3 regions of the Rhizobium sp. 10N414 genome follow, and region 1 is predicted to be linked to each of the others. Evidence: predicted binding sites of a transcription regulator. Region 1 holds the regulator's gene; each other region holds the start of a gene.
The links. The regulator HrcA, encoded in region 1, represses chaperone genes, less so after heat shock. The targets are predictions, from matches to a motif close to GTTAGCACTCNCNNNNNGNGAGTGCTAAC.
Positions count from the first base shown of each region.

Region 1 (4,168 bases):
ACGCTCTGCACGCTGGGGCCGCTGACCAATATTGGCCTGGCCTTCCAGCAGGCGCCCGACATCATCCCGCGCGTCCATGAACTGGTCATGATGGGCGGCGGCTTCTTCGAGGGTGGCAACATTACGCCGGCCGCCGAATTCAACATCTACGTGGATCCCGAGGCAGCCGACATCGTCTTCCGCTCCGGCGTTCCGATCGTGATGATGCCGCTCGACGTCACGCACAAGCTTCTGACACGCAAGGACCGCGTCAAGCGCATGGCTGATCTCGGCACACGCCCGGCCATCGCCATGGTCGAGATGCTGGAATTCTTCGAACGCTTCGATGTCGAGAAATACGGCTCGGACGGCGGCCCGCTGCACGACCCGACGGTTATCGCCTATCTGCTGAAGCCGGAGCTTTTCAAGGGGCGGACCTGCAATGTCGAGATCGAGGTGAAGTCGGAACTGACTGCCGGAATGACCGTCGTCGACTGGTGGCACGTGACCCACCGCAAGCACAATGCGCAGGTCATGCGCGATGTCGATGCGGACGGATTTTTCGATCTGCTGATCGAGCGTTTCGCCCGCATCTGATTTCGGATTGTTTGACGGGCGCCTGAGGGATCAGGCGTCCTTCTGGTCGAAAACCGAATTGGTTTCGGGTTCGACCAGCTTCGGTCCGCCCTTGGCGACGCCGACCATGGCCGGGCGCAGAACACGCTCGCCAATCGTGTAGCCAGCCTGAACGACCTGAACAACGGTGTTGTTCGGCACCTCAGGGTTCGGTACTTCGAACATGGCCTGGTGGAAATTCGGATCGAACTTCTGGCCAACCGGCTCCAGCTTTCGGACACCGTGGCGCTCGAGCGCCGCCAACATCGAGCGTTCCGTCATCTCGACACCCTCGATCAGCGTTGTCAGGCCGGTATCAGCGGCAGCCCTTGCTTCCTCCGGAATCGCATCGATGGCGCGACGCAGGTTGTCCGAAACGGCCAACATGTCGCGGGCGAAGCCAGCAGCCGAATAGGTCTTGGCGTCCTTGATTTCCCGCTCGGTGCGGCGGCGCAGGTTATCCATCTCGGCAGCAAGCCGCAGATAGCGGTCGCGCAGCTCTGCGTTCTCGCCCTTCAGAAGTTCCAGCGGATCGGGCTGTGCGGTGGCTTCGTTCTCGACGTTTGCGGCGGCGTCCGCTGCGGCTTCGGCCGCGGCTGCGTCAGGTCCGTTCTTCGTCGTTTCGTCAGTCATGACGTTCTCCGGTGATTGGTGTCTTTTAGGATGTGCCCGATATCGAGCTTTGACGGGCAAAAATCAAGTCTGCGTGACTGAAAAGCGCGCGATGCGGGGCAACTCATGCCGGGTTGAGCGAGAGGGCCAGCTTGACTTGCTCGCGCTAAAGTTCTTTTATTTTAGAGCTACCTAAACCTTTCTTGCTTCGGCCTAATCCTGGGTCAGGGAGCTGCTACCATGAGCGATCAGAAAAGCTATTCCGGGCGCTGCTTCTGCGGCGCCGTGGAGATTGTTGCTACCGGCGAACCGGTGGCGATGGGATACTGCCACTGTGCTTCCTGCCGGCATTGGTCCGCAGGGCCGGTCAATGCCTTCACGCTCTGGCAGCCGCAGGCTGTCCGGGTCACTAAAGGCGGAGAGCATGTCGAGGGCTATCAGAAGTCCGATACCAGCGTGCGGAAGTTCTGCGAGCTGTGCGGTGGGCATCTCTACACCGAGCACCCGACCTGGGGCGTCACCGACGTCTACGCGGCACTTCTGCCGGATCTCGACTACACCCCGGCGCTGCACGTGAACTATCAGGAGAGCGTGCTGCGCATTCGTGACGGCCTGCCCAAATATAAAGACATGCCCGCGGAGATGGGCGGCTCGGGCGACACGTTGCCTGAGTAGCCGCGCTACTTCGCGCCGCGTGACAGTCGGGTCATAAGCTGAGCGGTATAATCGACCATCGGGACGATGCGCGAGTAGTTGAGACGCGTCGGCCCGATCACTCCCACGGCACCGACAATGCGGTCGTCATCGTCACGATAAGGCGCAACGATCAACGACGAGCCGGAGAGCGAGAAGAGCTTGTTCTCCGAGCCGATGAAAATGCGCACACCTGGCCCGCTTTCGGCCAGATTGAGGAGTTCCAGCAAGCTGTCTTTTTTCTCGAGGTCGTCGAACAGCATGCGCAGGCGGTCGAGATCGTCGGCACCGGCGAGACCGGCGAGCAAATTGGCGCGGCCGCGAATGATGAGCTGAGCCGGTTTGCCTTCGTCCGCGCTGCCGGACCACACAGCGATGCCGCGCTCGACGAGATCCTGCGACAGCGTGTCGAGTTCGCGGCGGACATCGTCCTTCAGTCGGCTCAGCTGATTGCGCAGTTCCGGCAGCGTCTGGCCGGTCATATGCGCGTTGAGGAAGTTTGCGGCCTCGGTCAATTGCGATGATGTGACGCCTGCCGGAAGCTCGATGATGCGGTTTTCCACCTGGTCGTGATCGCCAACGAGCACCGCAAGCGCCTTGGTCGGCTCGAGGCGAATGAACTCGACATGCTTGAGCACAGGATCGCTTTTCGAGGTGATGACAAGTCCGGCGCCGCGCGAAATGCCCGAGAGCATTCGGCTCGCCTCGTTCATCATCAATTCCATCGGATTGTCGCGGCTTTCGGCGCGCACCTGCCGATCGATGTTGGCACGATCCTCGGCCGAGAGATCGCCCACCTGCATGAAGGCGTCGACGAAGAAGCGCAGGCCGATCTGCGTCGGCAGACGCCCGGAACTGACATGCGGTGAATAGATGAGGCCGAGTTCTTCCAGATCGCTCATCACATTGCGTACGGACGCCGGCGACAGCGACATCGGCAGGATTCGCGAAAGGTTGCGGGAACCGAGCGGTTCGCCCGTTTCCAGATAGCCCTCCACGATGCGGCGAAAGATTTCCTTGGAGCGTTCATCCAGCGCAGCCACTGCCTCTGAAACCGACGTCGATCTGAACTCCATGAAACCTTGCGTACCCGTGCTGACGATGATCCGACAAAATATAGCCAATCTCTCCGCAGCGGCAAAAGGGAAATTGCAAATGGACGCTGCCAATCGTAGAAGCTCTCAACACCATAGCACGCATGATCTACCCGAAGCCTGCTCACGCCTTCGGCACGATAATTAGGAGAATAGTATGCGGCCCTCAGGCAGAAAAACCGACCAGATGCGCAAGGTCTCTTTCGAGCGCAATTTCTCCAAGCACGCGGAAGGCTCCTGTCTGGTGAAGTTCGGCGATACGCATGTGTTGTGCACGGCGAGCGTCGAGGAAAAGCCGCCGGCATGGCTGCGCAACACCGGCAAGGGCTGGGTTACCGCCGAATACGGCATGCTGCCGCGCGCCACCGGCGATCGCATGAAGCGCGAAGCTGCGGCCGGCAAGCAGGGCGGTCGCACCCAGGAGATCCAGCGCCTGATCGGCCGCTCGCTGCGCGCCGTCGTCGACCTCAAGGAGCTCGGCGAGCGCCAGATCACCCTCGATTGCGACGTCATCCAGGCGGACGGCGGAACGCGCACCGCCTCGATCACGGGCGCCTGGATTGCGCTCTACGACTGCCTGAAATGGATGGAGAGCCGCAACATGCTCAAGGTCGAGCGCGTGCTCAAGGACCATGTCGCGGCCATTTCCTGTGGCATCTTCGCAAACCAGTCGGTCCTTGACCTCGACTATCTCGAAGACTCCTCGGCCGAGACCGACGCGAACTTCGTGATGACCGGCACTGGCGGTATCGTCGAAATTCAGGGCACCGCCGAAGGCACGCCCTTTACCGACGAGGAGTTCGCTTCGCTGATGACGCTCGCCAAGGGGGGCATTGCCGAACTCGTGGCGATGCAAAAGCAGGCGATCGCCGGATGAACGACGTGCTGGAAGGCATGCTGGAGACGGCGCTCTATGCTGAGGATCTCGACAAGGTCGAAGCCTTCTATGAAGGCGTTCTCGGTCTTTCGAAGATCTCGCGGAGCGGCAACCGGCATGTCTTCTTTCGCTGCGGCCCCGGCGTGCTGCTGATTTTCAATCCGAAAGAAACGATCAAGCCGCCCTCACCGACCGCGCTGCAGGTGCCGCCTCATGGCACAAGCGGTGCGGGACACGCCTGTTTCCGCGTCTCGGGCGAAAATCTCGATGCGATTGCCACCCGGTTGATGTCCGAGGG
Region 1 covers NZ_JBFTIN010000001.1:292,172-296,339, forward strand. The annotation lists gene AC1DE4_RS01460 (nucleoside hydrolase) at 1-576, shown strand, start outside; gene grpE (nucleotide exchange factor GrpE) at 607-1,227, opposite strand; gene AC1DE4_RS01470 (GFA family protein) at 1,447-1,881, shown strand; gene hrcA (heat-inducible transcriptional repressor HrcA) at 1,887-2,975, opposite strand; gene rph (ribonuclease PH) at 3,151-3,870, shown strand; gene AC1DE4_RS01485 (VOC family protein) at 3,867-4,168, shown strand, end outside.

Region 2 (4,168 bases), on a different contig from region 1:
GCGCTGCGAAGATCCAGACGCCGATCGACAGACATGCCAAATTTAGCTTTGGCCAGATGTCCGTTGCAGCAGCGACGGCGGGAACCGTCAATGCCAGCCCACCGATCCATGCGTTGATTGATGCGAGCAAAGACCCTTCGTAGCTCAGCACCCACGGGCAGACAAACAATACCGCTCCTGCCACGGCATTCACCGTGTTGAGTATTGCTAAAAGAGAAACCCGTTCTTCGACCTTCCCAAGACAAGACGGCGGCTGACATCGATGTTGGAAGATCGCGTGTATGCTTGGAACTATGTGCCACTCCTTCTGCCGACCGCTCCGAACATCCATAGACATCCTATCTCGGCAAGGCTTCCTGGCGGCGTCTGTCGGGTGCATCGGAACGTCTCGCAGCGAGGAGCGGCGGTCTGATTCCATACGAAAGGTGGTCATTGATCCTGTCGCTCTGCTGCCGCGCCATGCCCCTTCGAGCCGTTAGCCCTCCGGAGATCTGTCGCCGAATGCGGTGGCCCGCCTTTCTGAAGTCGTCGACCAGCCGGATCTGCATGCGGGCGTAATCGGCATCGGAGCCACACCGGCTGCCGAAGTCCGAGGCATTTCGTTGAGGGGCTGGCTCTCTAACACGCCCCGCGGCGTATAGGTGGTCTTGAACCGCCTGATAGCGCCCACCCGCTAGCCCTTGCACGCCCCCGTCTCCAATCCTAAATTTTTGTTATTTGTCGTTGGTAGGAAAAGGAGGAAAAAATGCCGACGTCAGATATCCTTTGGAGTAGTCCCGTAAATGTTCGGCTTCCGAATGGTACTGAGAAGTCGTTCCAAAGTATCCACGACACCTTGGACTTTCTTGAAAACGAATGGCCCAAGGTACACGGTGCGTATCACGACGCAGCAGTAGCGAGTTGCCGAAACGCCCTCGGGCGACAGACTCCTCCCGCGGTCAGCAAAGAGCTTTTCCTCGCGGCATGCCTGGAAGCAGGCCTTGCGGTTCGAGGCGGTAGCAGGCGAGCGAGCGGCCAACGCTTATCAGAAACCGCTCACCGACATTTCTGAATCCGACAAAGCTGGAACAAATACCGGCAACCGCACTTATCGGCCAGAGGCCATTCCCCTCGACCTTTCATAAGTCCAAATGCGTGCCCCGCTGTTCTCGCGGGGCCTTTTTGGGCGATGGCAATGCAAAAGAGATGTTCTTCATGGAGGATGTTGTGATGTCTCGCAAAAACTTCAGTCGCTACGATGAGCCCCTGAATTCCGACGACTTACGCAAATGCCAGGCAGTTTTGAATGCTATCTGCGGGGACTTCGGGATAGAGCCTGGATCCGAGGAAGCAGATCGCATCACCGCGATCACCATCGAGCTCTATCAACAGGGGGTACGCGACGTTGGACATCTGAAGCATATCGTCGATGCCGCGCGCGGCCTCGATCTCGGCGGAAATGGAAACAAGACGTAGCCTACCGCGCTTTGAGCTTCGCTCACGGCCTTCGGGGCGTGACCACTTAAGGAGCCCTGACCTTACGCCGCAGAACACGCGGGGCTCTTTTCCACACCGGCATCCGAAGTTTCGCACGCTCGCGTGACCGCCATAGGTGTGAGGAAGCATCGGCGGTTGAATTCAACCCGGCCGGTTGGTCGCGATCCGATCTGACGCTCCAAATCCGATGAAAATCGCATGCTTCGTCTCCGTTTCGCAACAGTCTGTAAGGTGGTGCAATTTTTTGCCGCCATCAACGAATTTTTGAACGCCAAATGCCAGGTTTCTTGTTTCTTTCCAGCATGTTAGCACCCGCATTTGAAGAGTGCTTATTTTTTGTTTTGACCTCTTGAAATCGAAAAATCGCAAAACCAGATCATTTTGCGCAAAACGCTCGAACGAGGTTTTGCCCCCGCCCGGACCGGTCATCCGGTCCGGCGGGGAACAACGTCATCATTGTTTGTCCATCGGAGGAAAACATGTCGTTCCGACCGCTTCATGATCGCATTCTTGTCCGCCGGGTTGAGTTCGAAGAGAAAACCAAGGGCGGCATCATCATTCCAGATAGCGCCAAGGAAAAACCGCAGGAAGGCGAGGTCATCGCCGTTGGCCCTGGCGCGCGCAACGATGCCGGCCAGATCCAGGCGCTCGACGTCAAGGCCGGTGATCGCATCGTGTTCGGCAAGTGGTCCGGCACCGAGATCAAGATCAACGGCGAGGACCTGCTGATCATGAAAGAAAGCGATGTCATGGGCATCATCGAAGTCCCGGCAGAGCAGAAGCAGGCCGCCTGAAGGCCGACCGATCAGTTAAATTAGCTGCCTATTGAGGAGTTAAAGAAATGGCTGCGAAAGAAGTCAAGTTCCACACCGATGCCCGTGAACGCATGCTGCGTGGGGTCGATGTGCTTGCCAATGCTGTGAAGGTGACGCTTGGGCCGAAAGGCCGCAACGTCGTGATCGAAAAGTCCTTCGGCGCGCCGCGTATAACCAAGGACGGCGTTTCGGTCGCCAAGGAAATCGACCTGGAAGACAAATTCGAAAACATGGGCGCCCAGATGCTGCGCGAAGTGGCATCCAAGACCAACGATCTCGCTGGCGACGGCACAACGACCGCGACGGTGCTTGCCCAGGCAATCGTCAAGGAAGGCGCCAAGGCGGTGGCGTCGGGCATGAACCCGATGGACCTGAAGCGCGGCATCGACATTGCCGTCGACGCCGTGGTCAAGGAACTGAAGACCAACGCGCGCAAGATCTCCAACAATTCGGAGATCGCCCAGGTCGGTACGATTTCGGCCAATGGCGACGAAGAGATCGGCCGTTACCTTGCCGAGGCAATGGAAAAGGTTGGCAATGAGGGCGTCATCACCGTCGAGGAAGCCAAGACGGCCGAAACCGAACTTGAAGTCGTCGAAGGCATGCAGTTCGATCGCGGCTATCTTAGCCCTTACTTTGTGACCAATGCCGACAAGATGCGGGTCGAGTTCGAGGATCCTTATATCCTCATCCACGAGAAGAAGCTTTCGAACCTGCAATCGATGCTGCCGGTTCTCGAAGCTGTCGTCCAATCCGGCAAACCGCTCCTCATCATCGCTGAAGACGTCGAAGGCGAGGCTCTCGCCACCCTCGTCGTCAACAAGCTGCGTGGTGGCTTGAAGATCGCCGCCGTCAAGGCACCGGGCTTCGGCGACCGCCGCAAGGCTATGCTGGAAGACATCGCCATCCTGACGGGCGGCACTGTCATTTCCGAAGACCTCGGCATCAAGCTGGAGAACGTGACGCTGAACATGCTTGGCCGCGCCAAGAAGGTCGCGATCGAGAAGGAGAACACGACGGTCATCGATGGCGTCGGTTCCAAGGCCGAGATCGACGGCCGCGTTGCGCAGATCCGCGCCCAGATCGAGGAAACCACCTCCGACTACGATCGCGAGAAACTGCAGGAACGCCTCGCCAAGCTCGCCGGCGGCGTTGCCGTCATCCGCGTCGGTGGCTCGACGGAAGTCGAAGTGAAGGAGAAGAAGGACCGCGTCGACGACGCGTTGCATGCTACCCGTGCGGCCGTCGAGGAAGGCATTCTGCCGGGCGGTGGCGTGGCGTTGCTGCGAGCCGTCAAGGCCCTCGACAATCTCAACACGGCCAACCAGGACCAGCGGGTCGGCATTGAGATCGTGCGTCGCGCGATCGAGGCGCCGGTGCGCCAGATCGCCGAGAATGCCGGCGCAGAAGGTTCGATCATCGTCGGCAAGCTGCGCGAGAAGTCCGACTTCTCCTACGGCTGGAACGCCCAGACCGGCGAGTATGGTGATCTCTACGCACAGGGCGTCATTGACCCGGCCAAGGTCGTGCGCACCGCGCTTCAGGATGCAGCCTCCGTTGCCGGCCTGCTGGTGACGACGGAAGCCATGATCGCCGAAAAACCCAAGAAGGAAGCCGCTCCGGCGATCCCCGCTGGCGCCGGCATGGACTTCTAGGTGGATCAGCCAGGCCCGCCCGTCGGGCGGGCCGTTCCCGGAGTGAGAAATGAATCCGACGTCTTCCCCAACAAAGGAGGAGGCGCGTTTGTGCGCGAGTGTCGTCAAGGAAATCTCCCAGACAAGGGGAGTTTCCAGAGACCCGGTCGCTATCGGAAAGTTAACCGTGCTGGTGGCGCGGCTCTTCAACAGCGGGCTGCGCGAACGCGATGATCTTATGTC
Region 2 covers NZ_JBFTIN010000070.1:10,863-15,030, forward strand. The annotation lists gene AC1DE4_RS30770 (SPW repeat protein) at 1-433, opposite strand, end outside; gene AC1DE4_RS30775 (DUF982 domain-containing protein) at 746-1,051, shown strand; gene AC1DE4_RS30780 (hypothetical protein) at 1,210-1,455, shown strand; gene AC1DE4_RS30785 (co-chaperone GroES) at 1,956-2,270, shown strand; gene groL (chaperonin GroEL) at 2,318-3,946, shown strand; gene AC1DE4_RS30795 (hypothetical protein) at 3,996-4,168, shown strand, end outside.
Region 2: the regulator HrcA is predicted to act here: its motif matches at 1,781-1,809, upstream of AC1DE4_RS30785 (co-chaperone GroES).

Region 3 (4,168 bases), on a different contig from region 1:
GGCTTCGATAGCGCCGGCGCCGGAAATCCGACATCCTTAAGAATTGTGACTGTCCCTCATTCCCAAGGTCGTGCGTCGGGCAACCATCGACTGAATCATGGTGGGGGTTCAACCCTCCGCGAAACAGATCAAGCACGATCGCGGTCCCGGCACTCTAAGGCCGCCGCGCGTTCCGCGACGGTCGCGACAGAAAACGCCGCACCCATTCGGGCGCAACACATGTCTTATTTCACAGATCTACCGACCGTCCACGTCCTGAAAGGTCGCGGACTTGTCGTTTCAATCAGAAGTCCATGCCGCCTCCCGGCATCGGTGGGAGCGGTACATCCTTCTTCGGCTTCTCGGCGACCATTGCCTCGGTGGTAATCAGTAAACCGGCGATCGAGGCGGCGTCTTGCAGCGCGGTGCGAACGACCTTGACCGGATCGATCACGCCCTGATCGTAAAGATCGCCGAACTCGTTGGTCTGGGCGTTCCAGCCGTAGCCAAAATCGGTCGTCTCGCGCAGCTTGCCGACGATGATCGAGCCCTCGGCACCTGCATTCTCGGCGATCTGGCGCACTGGCGCCTCGATTGCACGGCGGACGATCCCGATGCCGTGCGTCTGGTCGGCATTCTCGGTCTGAACGCTATCCAGTGCTTTGACAGCTCTCAACAACGCCACACCACCGCCGGGCAGCACGCCCTCCTCGACGGCCGCGCGCGTGGCATGCATGGCGTCGTCGACACGGTCCTTGCGTTCCTTCACCTCGACCTCGGTCGAGCCGCCGACGCGGATGACGGCCACACCGCCGGCAAGCTTGGCCAGCCGCTCCTGCAGCTTTTCCCGATCGTAGTCCGACGTGGTTTCCTCGATCTGCGCCTTGATCTGTGCGACGCGGCCCTGGATCTCCGTCTTCGAACCAGCGCCGTCGACGATCGTCGTGTTTTCCTTCTCGACGACGACTTTTTTTGCGCGGCCAAGCATGGTGAGGGTCACATTCTCGAGCTTGATGCCGAGGTCTTCAGAGACTGCGGTGCCGCCTGTTAGGATCGCTATGTCCTCCAGCATCGCCTTGCGGCGGTCGCCAAAGCCTGGAGCCTTGACGGCAGCCACCTTCAGGCCGCCGCGCAGCTTGTTGACGACGAGCGTCGCCAGCGCCTCGCCTTCGACGTCCTCGGCAATGATAAGCAAAGGCTTCCCGGACTGAACCACGGCCTCGAGAACCGGCAGCAACGCCTGCAGGTTCGAGAGCTTCTTTTCGTGGATCAGGATGTAGGGTTCCTCGAGCTCAACCCGCATCTTGTCTGGGTTGGTGACAAAATAGGGCGAGAGATAACCACGGTCGAACTGCATACCTTCGACGACTTCCAACTCTGTCACCGCGGTCTTGGCTTCCTCGACGGTGATCACCCCTTCGTTGCCGACTTTTTCCATCGCTTCCGCGAGGAAACGGCCTATCTCGCTGTCGCCATTGGCCGAGATGGTGCCAACCTGGGAGATTTCGTCGTTCTTAGTGACTTTACGGGCGTTCCTCTTCAGTTCCTCGACCACAGCTTCGACTGCTTTGTCGATACCGCGCTTTAGGTCCATCGGGTTCATGCCCGACGCTACAGCCTTCGCACCTTCCTTGACGATCGCCTGGGCGAGAACTGTCGCAGTGGTAGTGCCGTCACCAGCGATGTCGCTGGTCTTCGAGGCAACTTCCCGCACCATCTGTGCGCCCATGTTCTCGAACTTGTCCTCCAGCTCGACTTCCTTGGCCACAGTGACGCCGTCCTTGGTGATCCGGGGCGCGCCGTACGACTTGTCGATAACGACATTGCGCCCCTTGGGGCCGAGCGTAACCTTGACCGCATTTGCGAGGATATCGACACCGGCCAGCATCTTCTCGCGGGCGTCGGAATGGAATTTCACTTCCTTGGCAGCCATTTTTCTGCTCCTTCCTCAGGCTAGAATTCCTTGTTAGAAGGCGGTATCGACCCTACGCCGCATTTCTCGCAGCGGCGTCCACCTCGATCACGCCCATCACATCAGATTCCTTCATGATCAGAAGATCCTCGCCATTGAGCTTGATCTCGGTGCCCGACCATTTGCCGAACAGGATGCGATCTCCCACTTTCACGTCGAGGGGTTGCAACTGCCCACTGTCGTCGCGCGCACCGGGGCCGGCGGCAACGACCTCACCTTCCTGTGGCTTTTCCTTCGCCGTGTCTGGGATAATGATGCCGCCGGCCGTCTTTTCCTCGGCCTCGATGCGGCGAACCAGGATGCGGTCATGCAAGGGACGGAACGTCATGTCGCTCTCCTCAGATTCAAGAGGTGCTCCGCGCAGCATTCGGAGCGAAGCCGACGCGGGACGCGCGATTCTTTCGCCATCGCGCGTAATTCGATCTGGTTTATGATCTTTGGAGTTTCAAGAGGCAGATTGACATTTTTAGCACTCTGGCCCGTCGAGTGCTAACCAGCGTGAAATGATACGGCTATTTCATGTCGGCGGCGGTTTGGAGTACACCTCCATCAAGGCCTTGCTCTGAGGCCGTTTGCGCGCAGATTTGAACTCGCCGATCACGTCATCGTCGAGGGCGCGACGCTCGAAAACGGGCTACTCGTCATCGATCTCAAAAAAGAAATACCTGAGGAGATGAAGCCACGTCGTATCGCCATTCAGTCCGAGACGACGAAGGCAGCTTCGAAGCAGATCGAAGGCGACAAAGGCCTAGCACGACAGAACTGTGCAACCATCGCCTGTTTGCACTAAGAAAGAGACAGAAACGGAAGAAAGGATGACAGCCATGAGTGTACGTGACCTGATCCCGTGGAGCCGTGGGAGCAGCCAGCTTCCGAGCACCTATCGCGGTGATGACATGGATCCATTCCTGTCACTGCACCGCAACGTCAACCGTCTGTTCGACGAAGTCTTTCGCGGCTTCGGCCCGCCATCGTTGTTCGGTGACACGGCGCCTTTCCATGGCACGTGGCCGCACGTGGAGATCGAAGAGAATGACAGCGAGATACGCGTAATAGCGGAGGTTCCGGGCATCGATTCAGACGAGATCGAGGTATTGGTGGGGGATGGCATGCTTACGCTTCGCGGCGAGAAAAAGTCGGAAACTGAGGACAAGGACCGCCGGTTCAGCGAGCGCTACTACGGGCGATTCGAACGGCGGCTGGCTCTTGACCGCCAGATCGATGAGGATAAGGTCGCCGCAACGTTCAAGAACGGTCTCCTCGCAGTAACGCTGCCGAAGACCGAAAAGGCGCGAGCCAATGTCAAGCGGGTCACCATCGACAGCACCAAATAATAACGGCCGCCACCGCAAGCCAGCCGGGTGTGGACGTGCCCGGCTGGGTTTGCTTGGGCAGTAAACGATGACGTCGATGAGGAACCCCTTGCACGAAAGGCGCGCGCCGCGAAACGTTGACGTCAATCGCCAAGGGCTGGCTGGCGCCGGGCTGGGCTCTCAAAGCTTCTAAGCCGTTGAATAACGTGACACCCGTTTCCGCGACAACCATTTGACCATGCCATAGGCCCAATGCGGCAACGAATCACAGCGTTCGCCCGAGGCCGAGATGATCTCGTCAGCGCGGACAACTTCCACCCGGATCGGTACTCTCAGATGTTAGCGAATCGGGCCGAACATTGTCCCTCCGAAATGCCACCGTTTCCCGGCGTACTCACAACCAGCAGACCCAGAATCGCTATCGCTAGTGCCTTCTTTGGCATTGTTCGCCAATCTAAACTTTAACTATTCACAGGCGGATCGGGTCGCCTACGAGCTGCAAGCAACACGCGCTTAGCTCCACGTCTAATGCCGATCCTGTGATCGAAGGCGGACGCCTATTCCTCCATCGGTAATCTCACCTTCACTCTGAAAGGTTATGCCTGCGGCCTCGAAGGTGAGCGTCAATAGACGAAGGTTGCTGTCGCGCATCTCTCCCCCTCTTTCGAATGCTCGAATGGATACCGCGCTGATCGAAGTCTTCTCGGCGAGGTCTTTCTGGGTCCAGTCGAGAAGCGCCCTAGCTGCGCGGCACTGAGATGGCTTGAGCATAAAACTTTCTATTTTCGCAAGTTGAGAGTTGAAAAAGAAACTTAAGCGTGCTAACTGGCTATAACTTATCTTTTGCGAAGCATCGTGGCAATGAAGCGCACGTGCGGCGGAGCTCATTCATGGAACTGCGCCA
Region 3 covers NZ_JBFTIN010000070.1:374-4,541, reverse strand. The annotation lists gene groL (chaperonin GroEL) at 284-1,912, opposite strand; gene groES (co-chaperone GroES) at 1,965-2,279, opposite strand; partial or broken gene AC1DE4_RS30720 (Hsp20 family protein) at 2,493-2,741, shown strand; gene AC1DE4_RS30715 (Hsp20/alpha crystallin family protein) at 2,776-3,285, shown strand; gene AC1DE4_RS30710 (helix-turn-helix domain-containing protein) at 3,790-4,035, opposite strand; partial or broken gene AC1DE4_RS30705 (LysR family transcriptional regulator) at 4,155-4,168, shown strand, end outside.
Region 3: the regulator HrcA is predicted to act here: its motif matches at 2,417-2,445, upstream of groES (co-chaperone GroES).